Regions from separate parts of the Paenibacillus sp. FSL H8-0332 genome, predicted to be linked through region 3. Evidence: predicted binding sites of a transcription regulator. Region 3 holds the regulator's gene; each other region holds the start of a gene.
The links. The regulator Rex, encoded in region 3, represses fermentation and respiration genes when NADH is low (regulators of the CRP and FNR family bind a similar motif). The targets are predictions, from matches to a motif close to TTGTGAAATATTTCACAA.

Region 1 (3,170 bases), 290 kb from region 3:
GCCTGCACCACTTATCGCCTGACGTATGCCCGCCTTGAAGAACTGGAAGGCATGACATTTGAGCATGTGCATTTGGAGAACAATATTCTGTTCCTGCGTTATCAATAGGATCTCATGCAACTCATAAGTCCCTTCGGGGACTTTTTACTTTTTCTTCCGGCAGAAATGATTTGAGAACCCTTCCTCTATGCGTTATCCTTAAAGAGTCTGGGAAATTACATATGAAGGCGGTGCCGTGGGATGTCCACGAAATGGATGCGCTTAATGCTGTGCCTTCTGTTGCTGGCAGCGGCAAGCGGTTGCGGCTTGGGATCAGGGAATAGCAGTAGCAGTAACGGAGGCCAGGGGTTAACCTTTTCGGTTAAGGTAGGTGACAGCGAAATGGCCGGAAGCTCGGCCAGACTGCTTAACGAAGCTTACGTGTCCGGGAATTCAATGATAGAGCTGTTTAAGAAGAGCGGCGTTGTTACATTTTCAGGTGATGGAACTAACATTCTTGAGGTGAATAAGGTCTCGCTGGGTCAGGATATGAGCTGGGAGGTTCAGGTGAACGGCAAAAAGGTTCAAGAGCTGAATACGACCCTGGAACCGGGTTCGGCCATTACGATGTCAGCAGGGCCTGCGGCAACCGGAAAGATGTTTCAGCCTGTCATCATCACTGTGAACGGGGGGAGCGAGCAGCCGGAGCTGACACATTCGCATGTGCTTTCTTTTATGCAGGATATGTCCGTCAAGGGATTGCTCCAGAACAGTGGTATGGTTCGGCTTGCCGAAGATAACCGGACGGTGCTTACCGTGATGGATTATACCCCGCTCAGCAGCGAGGAATGGAGACTGAAGGTTAACGATAAAGGTCTGCTCGGTAATGGAGTGGACATGAAGCTCAGTCCGCAGGACAAGCTGGAAATCTCTCTGGTACTGAAATAAGTGAATGAAATGAAATAAGTGAGATCATGTACCGAATGAACGGATATCTGTGCGAAACTGCATGGGTATCCGTTTTTTTTTGAATAAAAGAATTCCTGTGCTTCATGCCATAAGTTGTCCTAAGTAAGGAAGGGAGAAGTCATCTCCACTTGTGTGAAAAAATTCACATACCGTGTGACTGTGGTCACACTTGCCAAGGAATGGGGGACAGTATAATTTCACTATGAGGTTAGGATTAGTAGAAATCAGAGTTTCTGAAGGAGGGTCTACCAGTGGCAGCGGAAAGAGAAAAGTTAGTGCTGATTGGGAATGGCATGGCGGGAGTAGGCACTATTGAGCAGATTCTAAAGCTGGGCGGGGCTTATGATATTACTGTCTTCGGCAGTGAGCCGCATCCCAACTATAACCGGATTATGTTGTCCTATGTACTTGAAGGCAGCAAGACGATTGAAGACATCATCCTCAACGATCTCGGGTGGTATGAAGATAATCATATTACACTGCATACCGGCACAACGGTTACCCGGATCGCTGAACAGAACAAACTAATATTGACCGATAATGGACTGGCGGTTCCTTACGATAAAGCAATTATTTCAACAGGCTCGAATTCTTTTATTTTACCCGTACCCGGCAGCACCAAGGATGGAGTAGTCGGCTTCCGCGATATCGCGGATTGTGATGCAATGCTGGCAGCAGCGAAGCAGTACCGCACGGCGGCTGTGATCGGCGGAGGCCTGCTAGGTCTTGAAGCTGCAAAGGGTCTTGTCAATCTGGGCATGGATGTTACTGTTGTGCATCTGCTGGAGGATCTGATGGAGCGTCAGCTGGATCGTACCGCTTCTTCAATGCTACAGGCAGAACTTACGCGTCAAGGTGTGAAATTTGCCATGGGCAAGCAGACTGTGGAACTGACCGGCGAAGAACGGGTTACTGGTCTACGCTTCAGTGACGGCAGTGAGTTGCCGGCAGAGTTTGTAGTGATGGCTGTTGGAATCAAGCCGAATGTCCAGCTTGCGAAGGACAGCGGAATTACCGTTAACCGCGGGATCGTAGTTGACGATTATATGCAGACTTCTATGACAGATGTTTATTCTGTCGGCGAATGTACAGAACATCGGGGAACCTGCTACGGACTCGTTGCACCGCTATTTGAGCAGGGCATGGTTCTCGCCAAGCATTTGTCCGGGGTACAGACTCCGGGCTATGAAGGCTCAGTTGTAGCAACCAAACTCAAAATTTCCGGGGTAGATGTGTTCTCCGCTGGTGAATTCACCGAAACGCCTGAGCATACCGTCATTTCTGCCAAGGATGAATGGAAGCGAACCTACAAGAAGATTTTGCTTAAGGATAATGTGATTGTCGGTGCCGTTCTGTTCGGTGATGTAACGGAGTCTGCGAACTTGCAGAAGCTTGTGAAAAACAGCACAGAGATGACCAATGAAATCTATGATGAAGTTATGGGCACAAGCTGCTGCGGCGGAGGCGGAGCCAAGAAAGGGATGTCCGTTGAAGCGATGGCCGATGAAGAAATCGTCTGCGGCTGCAACGGGGTTACCAAAAAGGCTATTGTGGATGCAGTTACGGAGAACGGCTTCACTACAGTGGATGAGATTAAGGCTTGTACGGGTGCAACCCGTTCCTGCGGCGGCTGTAAGCCTGTGGTTGAGCAGATTCTGCAGTTTGTTCTCGGAGACAGTTTCCAGCAAAGCGCCAAGCAGGGCATTTGCAGCTGTACCCCGCTTAGCCGGGATGAGATTGTAGCGGAGATTACAGCCAAAGGCCTTAAGACCACCAAGGAAGTCATGCATGTCCTGGACTGGAAGCAGGCAGAAGGCTGTTCCAAATGCCGCCCAGCAGTGAACTATTATCTGGGGATGATCTACCCCGACACTCATGAGGATGAGAAGGAATCCCGGTTCGTCAATGAACGGATGAGCGCCAATATTCAGAAGGACGGAACCTATACAGTTATCCCGCGGATGTATGGCGGGGTGACGACTCCTGAGGATTTGAAGCGGATTGCCGATGTGTCCCTGAAATATGATGTGAAGGTTGTGAAGGTGACGGGCGGACAACGCCTGGATCTGATTGGTGTTAAAAAAGAGGATGTACCAAAGGTGTGGGAGGAGCTGGATATGCCTTCCGGCTATGGCTATGCGAAATCCCTGCGTACGGTGAAGACCTGTGTAGGTTCGCAGTTCTGCCGCTTCGGCACACAGGATTCCATGGGCATGGGCGCT
Region 2 (3,170 bases), 2.8 Mb from region 3:
GGTTTTATTGCAAAATGAACTAACGGCGGATACTTTTTTAAGTGACGATTCGGTCATTCTTTTAGAAATGGATAAATAATATGGTCGTTATATTAGTTATAGTTGCACAAAAGACAAGGAGAACCCATGAACATTAAAGTATTGATCGTAGAGGATGACCCGATGGTGGCGAAGTTCAACCGCCATTATCTGGAGCAGGTTCCGGGCTTTGAATATGTAGGCTGGGCTGTGACTGGGGATGAGGCGTTGATTCTGCTGGAGGAACAGCAGGTGGATCTGATTCTGCTGGATATTTATATGCCGCGTGTCAGCGGGCTGCAACTGCTCTCTACTCTGCGGGAGCAGGGGAGCAAGGTGGATATCATTGTGATCTCCGCCGCCAGTGACAATGCCAGCATCCGCAAGGCGCTGCAGAACGGGGCCGTGGATTATTTGATCAAGCCGTTTGAGTTTGCCCGCTTTCAGGCGGCCTTGTCGGCGTATCGTGAGGATTATAAGCTGATGCACAAGGAGCATCTCAGCCAGGAGCAGCTGGATAAGCTGCTGCGGCATTCGCTGGGGACAGAAGAGGAGAGGTTCGCTGCGCTGCCGCTGCCTAAGGGGCTTGCCGAAGGCACGCTGGAGAGCATCTGGAGCACGATTAACCGGCTGGAGAGCCCGGTGTTCTCCACGGAGGATATCAGCAGCCATGCGCCAATCTCGCGGATCTCGGTCCGCAAATATCTGGCTTTTCTGACGGAGGCAGGCATTCTAGAGATGGAGCTTAGCTACGGGGCGGTAGGCAGGCCGGTGTATATGTATAAGGTGAGACCTGAAGGGCATGAACTTATCCGTAAATATCTATAAGTAGCTAAGGGTGGAAGGAGCTGGAGCATGGAACTGCATGAAGCACTGAAGAAGGTTAGAAGCAGGGAAGACTTCACAGCATTCCTTGGTCTGTTGGCTAAGGATTACAGCGCGAATCCGGGTGAATGGGAGAATGGCAGTGTGGAGCTGTATCTGGAAGGAGTCCAATCCTGGGTGGAGGATATGGATGGATATTATGAGAATCTGAAGCGGCCCGCGCCGCAGAATATCGACTGGAGCTTCATCGCAGGCATACTGTATGCCGGAAAAATATACGAATGAGCAAGGGAGCCGGCCGCACAAATAAAACGGAGTCACGGTTGTCCCAAGGCTGCCCCAGGCGTTCCATGACTCCATATAGCCGTCACATTAGCTGTGAAGGTTATTAAGCTATGCCATACATAAGCGTGCGCAGAATCAATCGAAGGCCTGCTGCAGAGCCAGCGGACTGAACTCGTTAATGATTTTGTAGGCTACCAGGTGCGGGTTGTTCATGTCATTGTCATAAATAATCATGTGATGCTCGCCCTTCAAAATAATGTCGAACCGCTGCTTCCGGTCGGCCTGGACGATGGTCATGTAATAGCTGTACTTGTTGTCTGTGTTGACATTGCGGGCGGATTTCATCAGGCGGACGCCGGAGAAATCATCGTAGATCCGCTTAATCGCTTCCGGCTCGGTGAGCACAACATCCTTCTGTTCACCGGGAACAGAAGACAGGCGGGTAATTTCCAGTGCAGCGATATCTTCCAGACGGATGGTTCGGGCAACTACTCTTTTAAATGAAGTATAGCGGCTTGCGGTGTAGCTCATCAGGGAGACACCGGCTGCTGCCAGAACAGCACCGGCCAGCCAATATTTTTCGCTTTTTTCCATAGTTTCTGCTCCTCCTAGTGATACGGTTGTATAAGCTCCAATTATAAATCTATAAACACATTCAAGCAAATTCACTACCTTTATTTACTTTATCATTTCTTTAATTACTAAATATTCTTGTCAGGGCTCCTTCAGGTTATGATGATTGTGAAAATATGCACAATTACAATTGGAGGAGAACAGAATGAACAGAAAGAGATGGGGAAGTCTGCTGGGCAAAGGGTTGCTGCTGGCAAGTCTGGTGGTATTGCCTGCATGTAACAGCACCAAAGGGGAGTCTACGGACATCGTAATTATCGGCGGCGGCGGCGCGGGAATGACTGCTGCCATTGAAGCGCATAATCAGGGAGCCAAGGTTATATTGATCGAAAAAATGCCTATGCTTGGAGGCAACACCGTCCGTGCGGAAGGCGGGCTGAATGCGGCAGGAACACCTTATCAGGCAGCGGCTGGCATCAAAGACAGTCCCGAGCTGCATTTCGAGGATACCATGAAGGGCGGCAAAAACCTCAATAACCCGGAGCTGGTCAGAACGCTTACGAACGGTGCGGCGGCTTCAGTGGAGTGGCTGAAGGAGAATGGAGCCGAGCTGTCTGAAGTGGGACGCGCAGGCGGGGCAAGCGTGAACCGGATTCACCGTCCGGCAGGCGGGGAAGCGGCCGGGAATTTCATCGTAGTCGCGCTGAAGAAGAAGCTGGAGGAGTACAAGATTGATGTGCGCCTGCGGACGACGGCCGATGAGATCGTCAAGAATAAGGACGGCGTGGTTACCGGCGTGAAGGTGACGGATAAGGATGGCAAGCAGTACACGATTAGTGCGAATTCCGTTATCCTGGCGGCTGGCGGTTTTGGAGCCAATATGGACATGATCAAGGGGTACCAGCCGAAGCTGGAAGGGTTCTCTACCACTAACCATCCAGGCGCAACCGGCGATGGTACAACGATGGCAGAGAAGATCGGTGCCAAGCTAGTAGACATGAAGGAGATCCAGATTCATCCGACCACCATTCCGAATCAAGGCGTGCTGATCACGGAAGGGGTACGCGGAGACGGTGCGATTCTGGTCAATAGCGAAGGCAAACGGTTCACGAATGAACTGCTGACCCGCGATGTCGTGTCCCGGAATATTCTGGCCCAGTCCGGCAAAGTAGCTTACCTGATCTTCAATGATGAGCTGCGTGCGAACCTGAAGGCCACCGAGGTTTATTTTGGAATGGATCTGGTCAAAGAAGCGGCCACACCTGAAGAATTGGCGGCACAGATTGGTATAGATGGCAAAGCACTGGCGGATACACTGAATACGTATAATGGCTTCGTTGCTTCCGGTAAGGATACAGAGTTTGAACGGCCGGATCTTGAGCTGTCTTTTGAAAAGGGTAAATATTATGCAATTCAGGTAACACCCGGAATCCACCATACCATGGGCGGAGTAGCGATTAACACTCAGG
Region 3 (3,170 bases):
ATCCGCAAGGGTGACAAGATGCTCAGTGAGATGCGTGACACGGACAGCCAGTCCTCCTCGGACAGTCTTGTGACGGATATAGGCGGCTTGTTCAAGGACCTGGCATCCATTAGAGAGCAGATTCGCTTCTTCATGAGCCTGAATGATGAGAATATTGTGTATTGGCTGGAGGGAAGCGGCAATTATAAGGGCAAGTCGCTGCAAATGTATGCCGTTCCCGTAGATGTCAGCACCCAGCTCAGGGAGCTGTTCTTCGACAAGAAGAAGAGCATTATCCTGACCTCGGCCACCTTATCGGTGGATAAATCCTTCCAGTTCATGATGGATAACCTGGGCCTTGGTGAGGCTGCGGAGCAAGGGCGTCTGATGACTGCGCTGCTTCCGTCGCCGTTCAAGTACCGTGAGCAGGCACTGCTGGTCATTCCCCGCGACTTCCCGAGCGTTAAGGGAAGTATAGGGGATGCCCGATTCGTGGACACGCTAGTCCACTCCCTTGCTGAGACGGCTGTAGCTACACGGGGACGGATGCTGGTGCTGTTCACCTCCTACAAAATGCTGCGCCAGGTCTACGATCCGCTGAAGGAGGCACTTGCCTCGCAGGATATCGCGGTGCTGGGACAAGGCGTGGAGGGCGGCAGCCGGAGCAAGCTGATCCGCCGCTTCCAGGACACCCCGGCCTCCGTCCTGCTTGGTACCAGCAGTTTCTGGGAAGGGGTTGATATTCCTGGAGAAGCATTGACCTGCCTGGCGATTGTCAGACTGCCGTTCCAGCCGCCGAATCACCCGCTGGCTGAGGCGAAGTCGGAGCTGCTTCAGGCACAGAAGAAGAACCCGTTCATGAAGCTGTCCGTGCCGCAGGCCGTTATCCGCTTCAAGCAGGGCTTCGGGCGGCTGGTCCGTACGGCGAAGGACCGGGGGATCGTGATTGTCTATGACACCAGAGTGATTGAATCCTATTACGGGAAGTACTTCCTGTACTCGCTCCCCGGTCCCAAGATGGAGCATATGCTCACCGAGCAGATGGTTCCGAGAATCGCCGAATGGCTGGAAGACGGTGGGGTTTCCTAATTCATCCGCTATTGCTATTATTAATAAGTCATGATTAACCTGATGATCCGTTCCCGCCTCCTCTGCCACTCCGGCAGGCGGCGGGGTACGGTTGCTATAATTGTACGGGTCTAACAAAACTTTTAAGGAGGAGAATACATGAAATCGGATAAAATATCGGAGGCCGTCGTTCGCAGACTTCCAGTGTACCTGCGGTTCCTGAACGATCTCCAAAAACGTGAAATCTCCACAGTCTCTTCTCAGGAGCTTGGCCAAAAGCTAGATCTGAACCCCGCCCAGATCCGCAAGGATCTGGCTTATTTCGGTGATTTCGGCAGAAAAGGCATCGGCTACGATGTGTCCTATCTGATTGAGAAGATTCGTCACATCCTGAAGCTTGACCAGCAAATTAATGTTGCACTGGTTGGAGCCGGTAATCTCGGTCATGCCTTGTCTAACTACAACGCTTACTTGAAGGATACGATGAAGATCACTGCCATCTTCGATGCCTATCCGCCGAAGGTGGGCCAGCAGATCAACTCGCTGGTTGTGCAGCCGATGGAGGAGCTAAGCAGTACAATCCGCTCGCAGGGAATCCGGATCGGGATCATTACTGTGCCCGACAGCGAAGCCCAGAATGTAGCCGATATTCTTGTGGATTCCGGCATTGAGGCGATTCTGAACTTCGCACCGGTTATTCTCAAGACGCCTGCCAATATCCGGATTCACGCCGCTGATTTCACTACAGATCTGCAGAGCCTGGCCTATTATTTGCATGATGGAAAGGATGCGGCTGAAGATGAGCAGTAAGATCACGATAATCAAGAATGGGCACTTTCTGGTTCCCGGCAGCGATAAGCCAGTGCTGAGCGGGTATATGACCCTGGATGATGACCTGATTACTTACATAGGTGAAGCTGAGCCGGCAGTGGAGGATGGCGCTCAGGTCGTAGACGGCAGCCGTCTGCTGTTCATGCCGGGTCTGGTCAATACCCATGGACATACTGCCATGTCACTGCTGCGCGGATACGGCGACGATATGGTGCTTCAGACTTGGCTGCAAGAGAAGATGTGGCCGATGGAAGAGAAATTCACTGGTGATGATGTATATTGGGGAACTTCTTTGTCCGTGCTGGAAATGCTGAAGGGCGGCACAACAACCTTCCTCGATATGTATGATCATATGGACCGGGTAGCGGAAGTGACCGAGCAGTCCGGTATTCGTGCTGTGCTGATGCGCGGCGTAATTGGGCTGTGCCCGGAAGATGTACAGCAATCCAAGCTCGCTGAGGCGATTGCTTTTGCCCGTAACTGGCATGGCAAGGCTGACGGCAGAATTACGACCATGCTCTCGCCGCACGCCCCGTACACCTGTCCTCCAGAGTTTTTCATGAAGTTTGTGCAGGCTGCCCATGATCTGGATCTGCCGATGCATACCCATATGTCCGAGACGCGCCATGAAGTGGAGCAGAACGTGGCCGACTACGGCCTTCGTCCGGTCGCACATCTGGAGAAGCTGGGGATGTTTACCCGTCCTTCGCTTATTGCCCACGGGGTTCATCTGAACGATGAGGAAATCGGGATTCTGGCCCGCCATAACGTTGGCGTGTCGCATAACCCCGGCAGTAACCTGAAGCTGGCCAGCGGTGTTGCCCGTGTTCCGGAGCTGCTGAGAGCCGGGGTTAAGGTCTCCCTGGGTACGGACAGCGCGGCAAGCAACAACAATCTGGATATGTTCGAAGAGATGAGGCTGGCTGCGCTGATCCACAAGGGCGTAAGCGGTGATCCAACAGCGGTACCGGCTCCTGAGGCGCTTCTGATGGCTACGGAGTACGGAGCGCAGTCTATTTTCCTAAGCGGTGTAGGCCGCCTTGCAGCAGGGATGAAGGCTGACTTCATCGCGCTTGATATTGACCAGCCGCATATGCTGCCGCATACCGATCTGCTCTCCCATGCTGTATATTCGGCCAGCGCCAAGGATGTGGAGCATGTATGGGTGAACGGCCAGCAGGTTGTGAAGCATGGACAATGCCTGACACTTGATGAAGAAGCCATCCGTCACAAAGCACAGGAGACGTTCGAGAGCCTGCTTAAACGGTAACTCAGGGGAACGGGAAAGGAAG
Region 4 (3,170 bases), 2.8 Mb from region 3:
GGCTTGCTTCTTCATTGTTCCATCCCCCCGAAGCGATCCCCGGGAGTAGCTTTACAAATTCAAGTTCAACTAATATAGTTCGAATGGTATAGGAATATGGGACATGAAGGGAGGTCTTCGCACCAGTGGCCAGGAAAAAAAACTACAGTCTGCGCACAATGATCGCCGTTATGGTGTCTGCCGTTGTCCTGCTGGTATTGCTGATTTTATATTTTATTTTCCGGAATCAGATTATTCCACAGACCCGGCAGGCGCTGGAGGATAAGGCGATTACGATTGCCCGTACTATCGCCCTGATTCCGCTGGTCTCGGAGGGGCTTAGTGAAGGCAACAGCAAGGAGATTCAGGACTACACCTCAAGGATCGCCCGCCGCAATGATATTATGTTCGTGGTAGTGACAGATATGAAGGGTATCCGCTACTCCCATCCGGATGCCTCGCTGGTCGGACTGCCCTTTGCGGGAGGCGGTCAGGAGATATCGCTGCGCGGAGGGGAGAGCATCTCCGAAGGGGCAGGGCCGCTCGGCAGATCATTGCGCGGCTTCGTGCCGGTCTATAACAACCGGGGGCATCAGGTGGGTGTGGTTATTGCGGGTCTGTCTCTGGAGCGGGTCGAGCGGCTGGTCCTGCTGAATGAGTGGACGATTATTGCCATTCTGGTCTCGGGAGCCTTACTGGGAGCGGGGGGAGCATTCATTCTGGCGGCCCAGATCAAGCGGATGGTGTTCGGGATGGAGCCGGAGGACATCTCCAAGCTGCTCCAGGAACGCAGTGCGATGCTGGAATCCACGCGTGAGGGTATTATTGCCGTAGATCAGCAGGCGCGGATTACCATCCTTAATATGGAGGCGCAGCGGCTTCTGCGGGCAGCGGGGATTGGCGGGAGCGCCATGAACCGGCAGATTGCCGAGTTTTGGCCGGAGCTGGGTCTGGAGCGGGTATTGGCTGAGGGAGAGGGGATACAGGACCAGGAGCTGGAGCTGGGAGACAGCTCTTTACTGGTGAACAGCCTGCCAGTCCGGGTGAACGGTAACATCGTTGGCGCGATTGCCACCTTCCGGGATGAGACCGAGCTGGCTGTGCTGGCGGAGAAGCTGTCGGGAGTCTCTGTCTATGCAGAAGCGCTGCGCTCCGGTGCCCACGAGTTCATGAACAAGCTGCATGTCATTATGGGCATGACCCATATGGGCCTGTATGATGAGCTGCAGCAATATATTCTGGGAACGGTAAGCAATTACCAGAAGGAGATTGGGTCGATCACGAGACAGATCAAGGACCCGGTGATGGCGGGATTTCTGCTGGGGAAGCTGAGCCGGGCACGCGAAGCGGGGATGGAGCTGCTGCTGACCGGAGACAGCTATTTGCCGGAGCCGGCTGATCCGCAGGTGATTCATGAGCTGATTACGATTGCCGGAAATCTGCTGGATAATGCCCTGGAGGCGTTGGGGGAGCTCCGTGAGCAACCTGTGAAGCGGGTGGAGCTTGCTTTTCAATATGAAGAGGGGCGGCTGCTATGCGAGGTAAGCGACAACGGTCCGGGAATTCCGGCGGGCCTGGGGGAGAAGATCTTCGTTCAGGGCTACTCCTCCAAGGGTGAACAGCGGGGCATCGGCCTATATCTGGTGAAGAAAAGTGTAGACAAACTCAAGGGCCATCTTGAGCTTGCCGCCGGCTGCGGGTCGGGAGCGCATTTTATCGTGGATGTGCCATATGAGGTGAAGGAAGAGGAGGGCGTGTGAACATTTAAAGGCACACGCTGATTACTTTAGTTACAAAACTCTTTAATAACTTACGGAAGGTTCCACAAACCGCTTCTTTGACGCTATGATAATTGTGAAAATATGCACAAGGGGGCAAGACTTACATGAATAAGAGATCAACAGCGGCGCTTATCCTCGTTCTCTCCGTTATGCTTGTTATTGCAGGCTGCGGAAACAACAATGCGGGCAGCAGCAAGAATGAGAGCAAGGGAACAAACAGCGCGACCACTGAGCCTGCAGCAACGGCTGCACCTAAAGAGACAGCAGAAGCCGTGTCGGGAGCATCCGAAGCGAGCTATACTCCGTACGATCAATTAAAAGATAAATACGATATCGTCATTGTCGGTGCAGGCGGAGCAGGTATGTCTGCGGCGCTCGAAGCGAAGGCAAGCGGCATGAACCCGGTGATTCTGGAGAAGATGCCGATGGCTGGCGGGAATACAACGAAATCCTCCTCGGGGATGAATGCATCACAGACCAAGTTCCAGAAGGAGCAGGGCATCGAAGACAGCAACGAGCTGTTCTATAATGAGACGCTAAAAGGCGGCCATGACACGAACAACAAGGAATTACTTCATTTCTTCGTGGATAACTCCTCAAGTGCCATTGACTGGCTGGATTCGATTGGCATTCGCTTGAACAACATCACCATTACCGGCGGAATGAAGGAAAAGCGTACCCATCGTCCGGAGGACGGCTCGGCAGTGGGACAATATCTTGTAGCAGGACTCGTCCGCAATGTTCAGGAGCAGGGAATTCCGCTGTTCGTCAATGCGGATGTGAAGGAGCTTACGGTACAGGACGGTAAGGTGAACGGCGTGAAGGTGCTGTTCAACCAGGCCGACGACAAAACGATCAGCGCAGCAGCAGTTATCGTAACCACCGGCGGCTTCGGTGCCAACAAGGAGCTGATCTCCAAAGTCAGACCGGACCTGGAAGGTCTGGTCACCACTAACCAGATTGGCAGTACCGGCGACGGCATCGCCATGATCGAGAAAGTCGGCGGAACTACCGTAGACCTGGATCAGATTCAGGTTCACCCGACCGTGCAGCAGGAGAAATCCTACCTGATCGGTGAAGCGGTCCGGGGCGAAGGAGCTATTCTTGTATCTGCTGAAGGCAAGCGCTTCGGCAACGAGATGGATACCCGTGACAAGGTAACGGCTTCAATTAATAAGCTTTCTGAGAAATCCGCTTATCTTGTATTCGACGCCGGAGTCAAATCCCGTGTCAAGGCGGTAGATCAATACATCAAGATGGGTGTGGTCAAGACCGCAGATACCATCGAGGCACTGGCGGATCAGATGAAGGTTCCTGCCGCTGCACTTAAGACTACCGTGGATACTTGGAACGGTGCTGTGAAGAGTAAGTCGGATACCGAGTTCGGCAGAACTACCGGTATGGATAATG

Region 1: nirB (nitrite reductase large subunit NirB) is a predicted target of Rex. The motif match lies at 1,079-1,096, and genes of this name have one in related genera.
Region 2: NST43_RS07015 (flavocytochrome c) is a predicted target of Rex. The motif match lies at 1,868-1,885, and genes of this name have one in related genera.
Region 4: NST43_RS07030 (flavocytochrome c) is a predicted target of Rex. The motif match lies at 1,832-1,849, and genes of this name have one in related genera.

The regions. Positions count from the first base shown of each region.
Region 1 covers NZ_CP150145.1:4,685,878-4,689,047, reverse strand. Annotated here, with positions in the region: gene ric (iron-sulfur cluster repair di-iron protein) at 1-108, shown strand, start outside; gene NST43_RS20430 (hypothetical protein) at 241-927, shown strand; gene nirB (nitrite reductase large subunit NirB) at 1,200-3,170, shown strand, end outside.
Region 2 covers NZ_CP150145.1:1,634,410-1,637,579, forward strand. Annotated here, with positions in the region: gene NST43_RS06995 (hypothetical protein) at 1-79, shown strand, start outside; gene NST43_RS07000 (response regulator) at 127-846, shown strand; gene NST43_RS07005 (hypothetical protein) at 874-1,128, shown strand; gene NST43_RS07010 (hypothetical protein) at 1,264-1,722, opposite strand; gene NST43_RS07015 (flavocytochrome c) at 1,907-3,170, shown strand, end outside.
Region 3 covers NZ_CP150145.1:4,397,886-4,401,055, reverse strand. Annotated here, with positions in the region: gene dinG (ATP-dependent DNA helicase DinG) at 1-1,068, shown strand, start outside; gene NST43_RS18990 (redox-sensing transcriptional repressor Rex) at 1,207-1,857, shown strand; gene NST43_RS18985 (amidohydrolase) at 1,847-3,148, shown strand.
Region 4 covers NZ_CP150145.1:1,638,214-1,641,383, forward strand. Annotated here, with positions in the region: gene dcuS (DcuS/MalK family sensor histidine kinase) at 126-1,739, shown strand; gene NST43_RS07030 (flavocytochrome c) at 1,865-3,170, shown strand, end outside.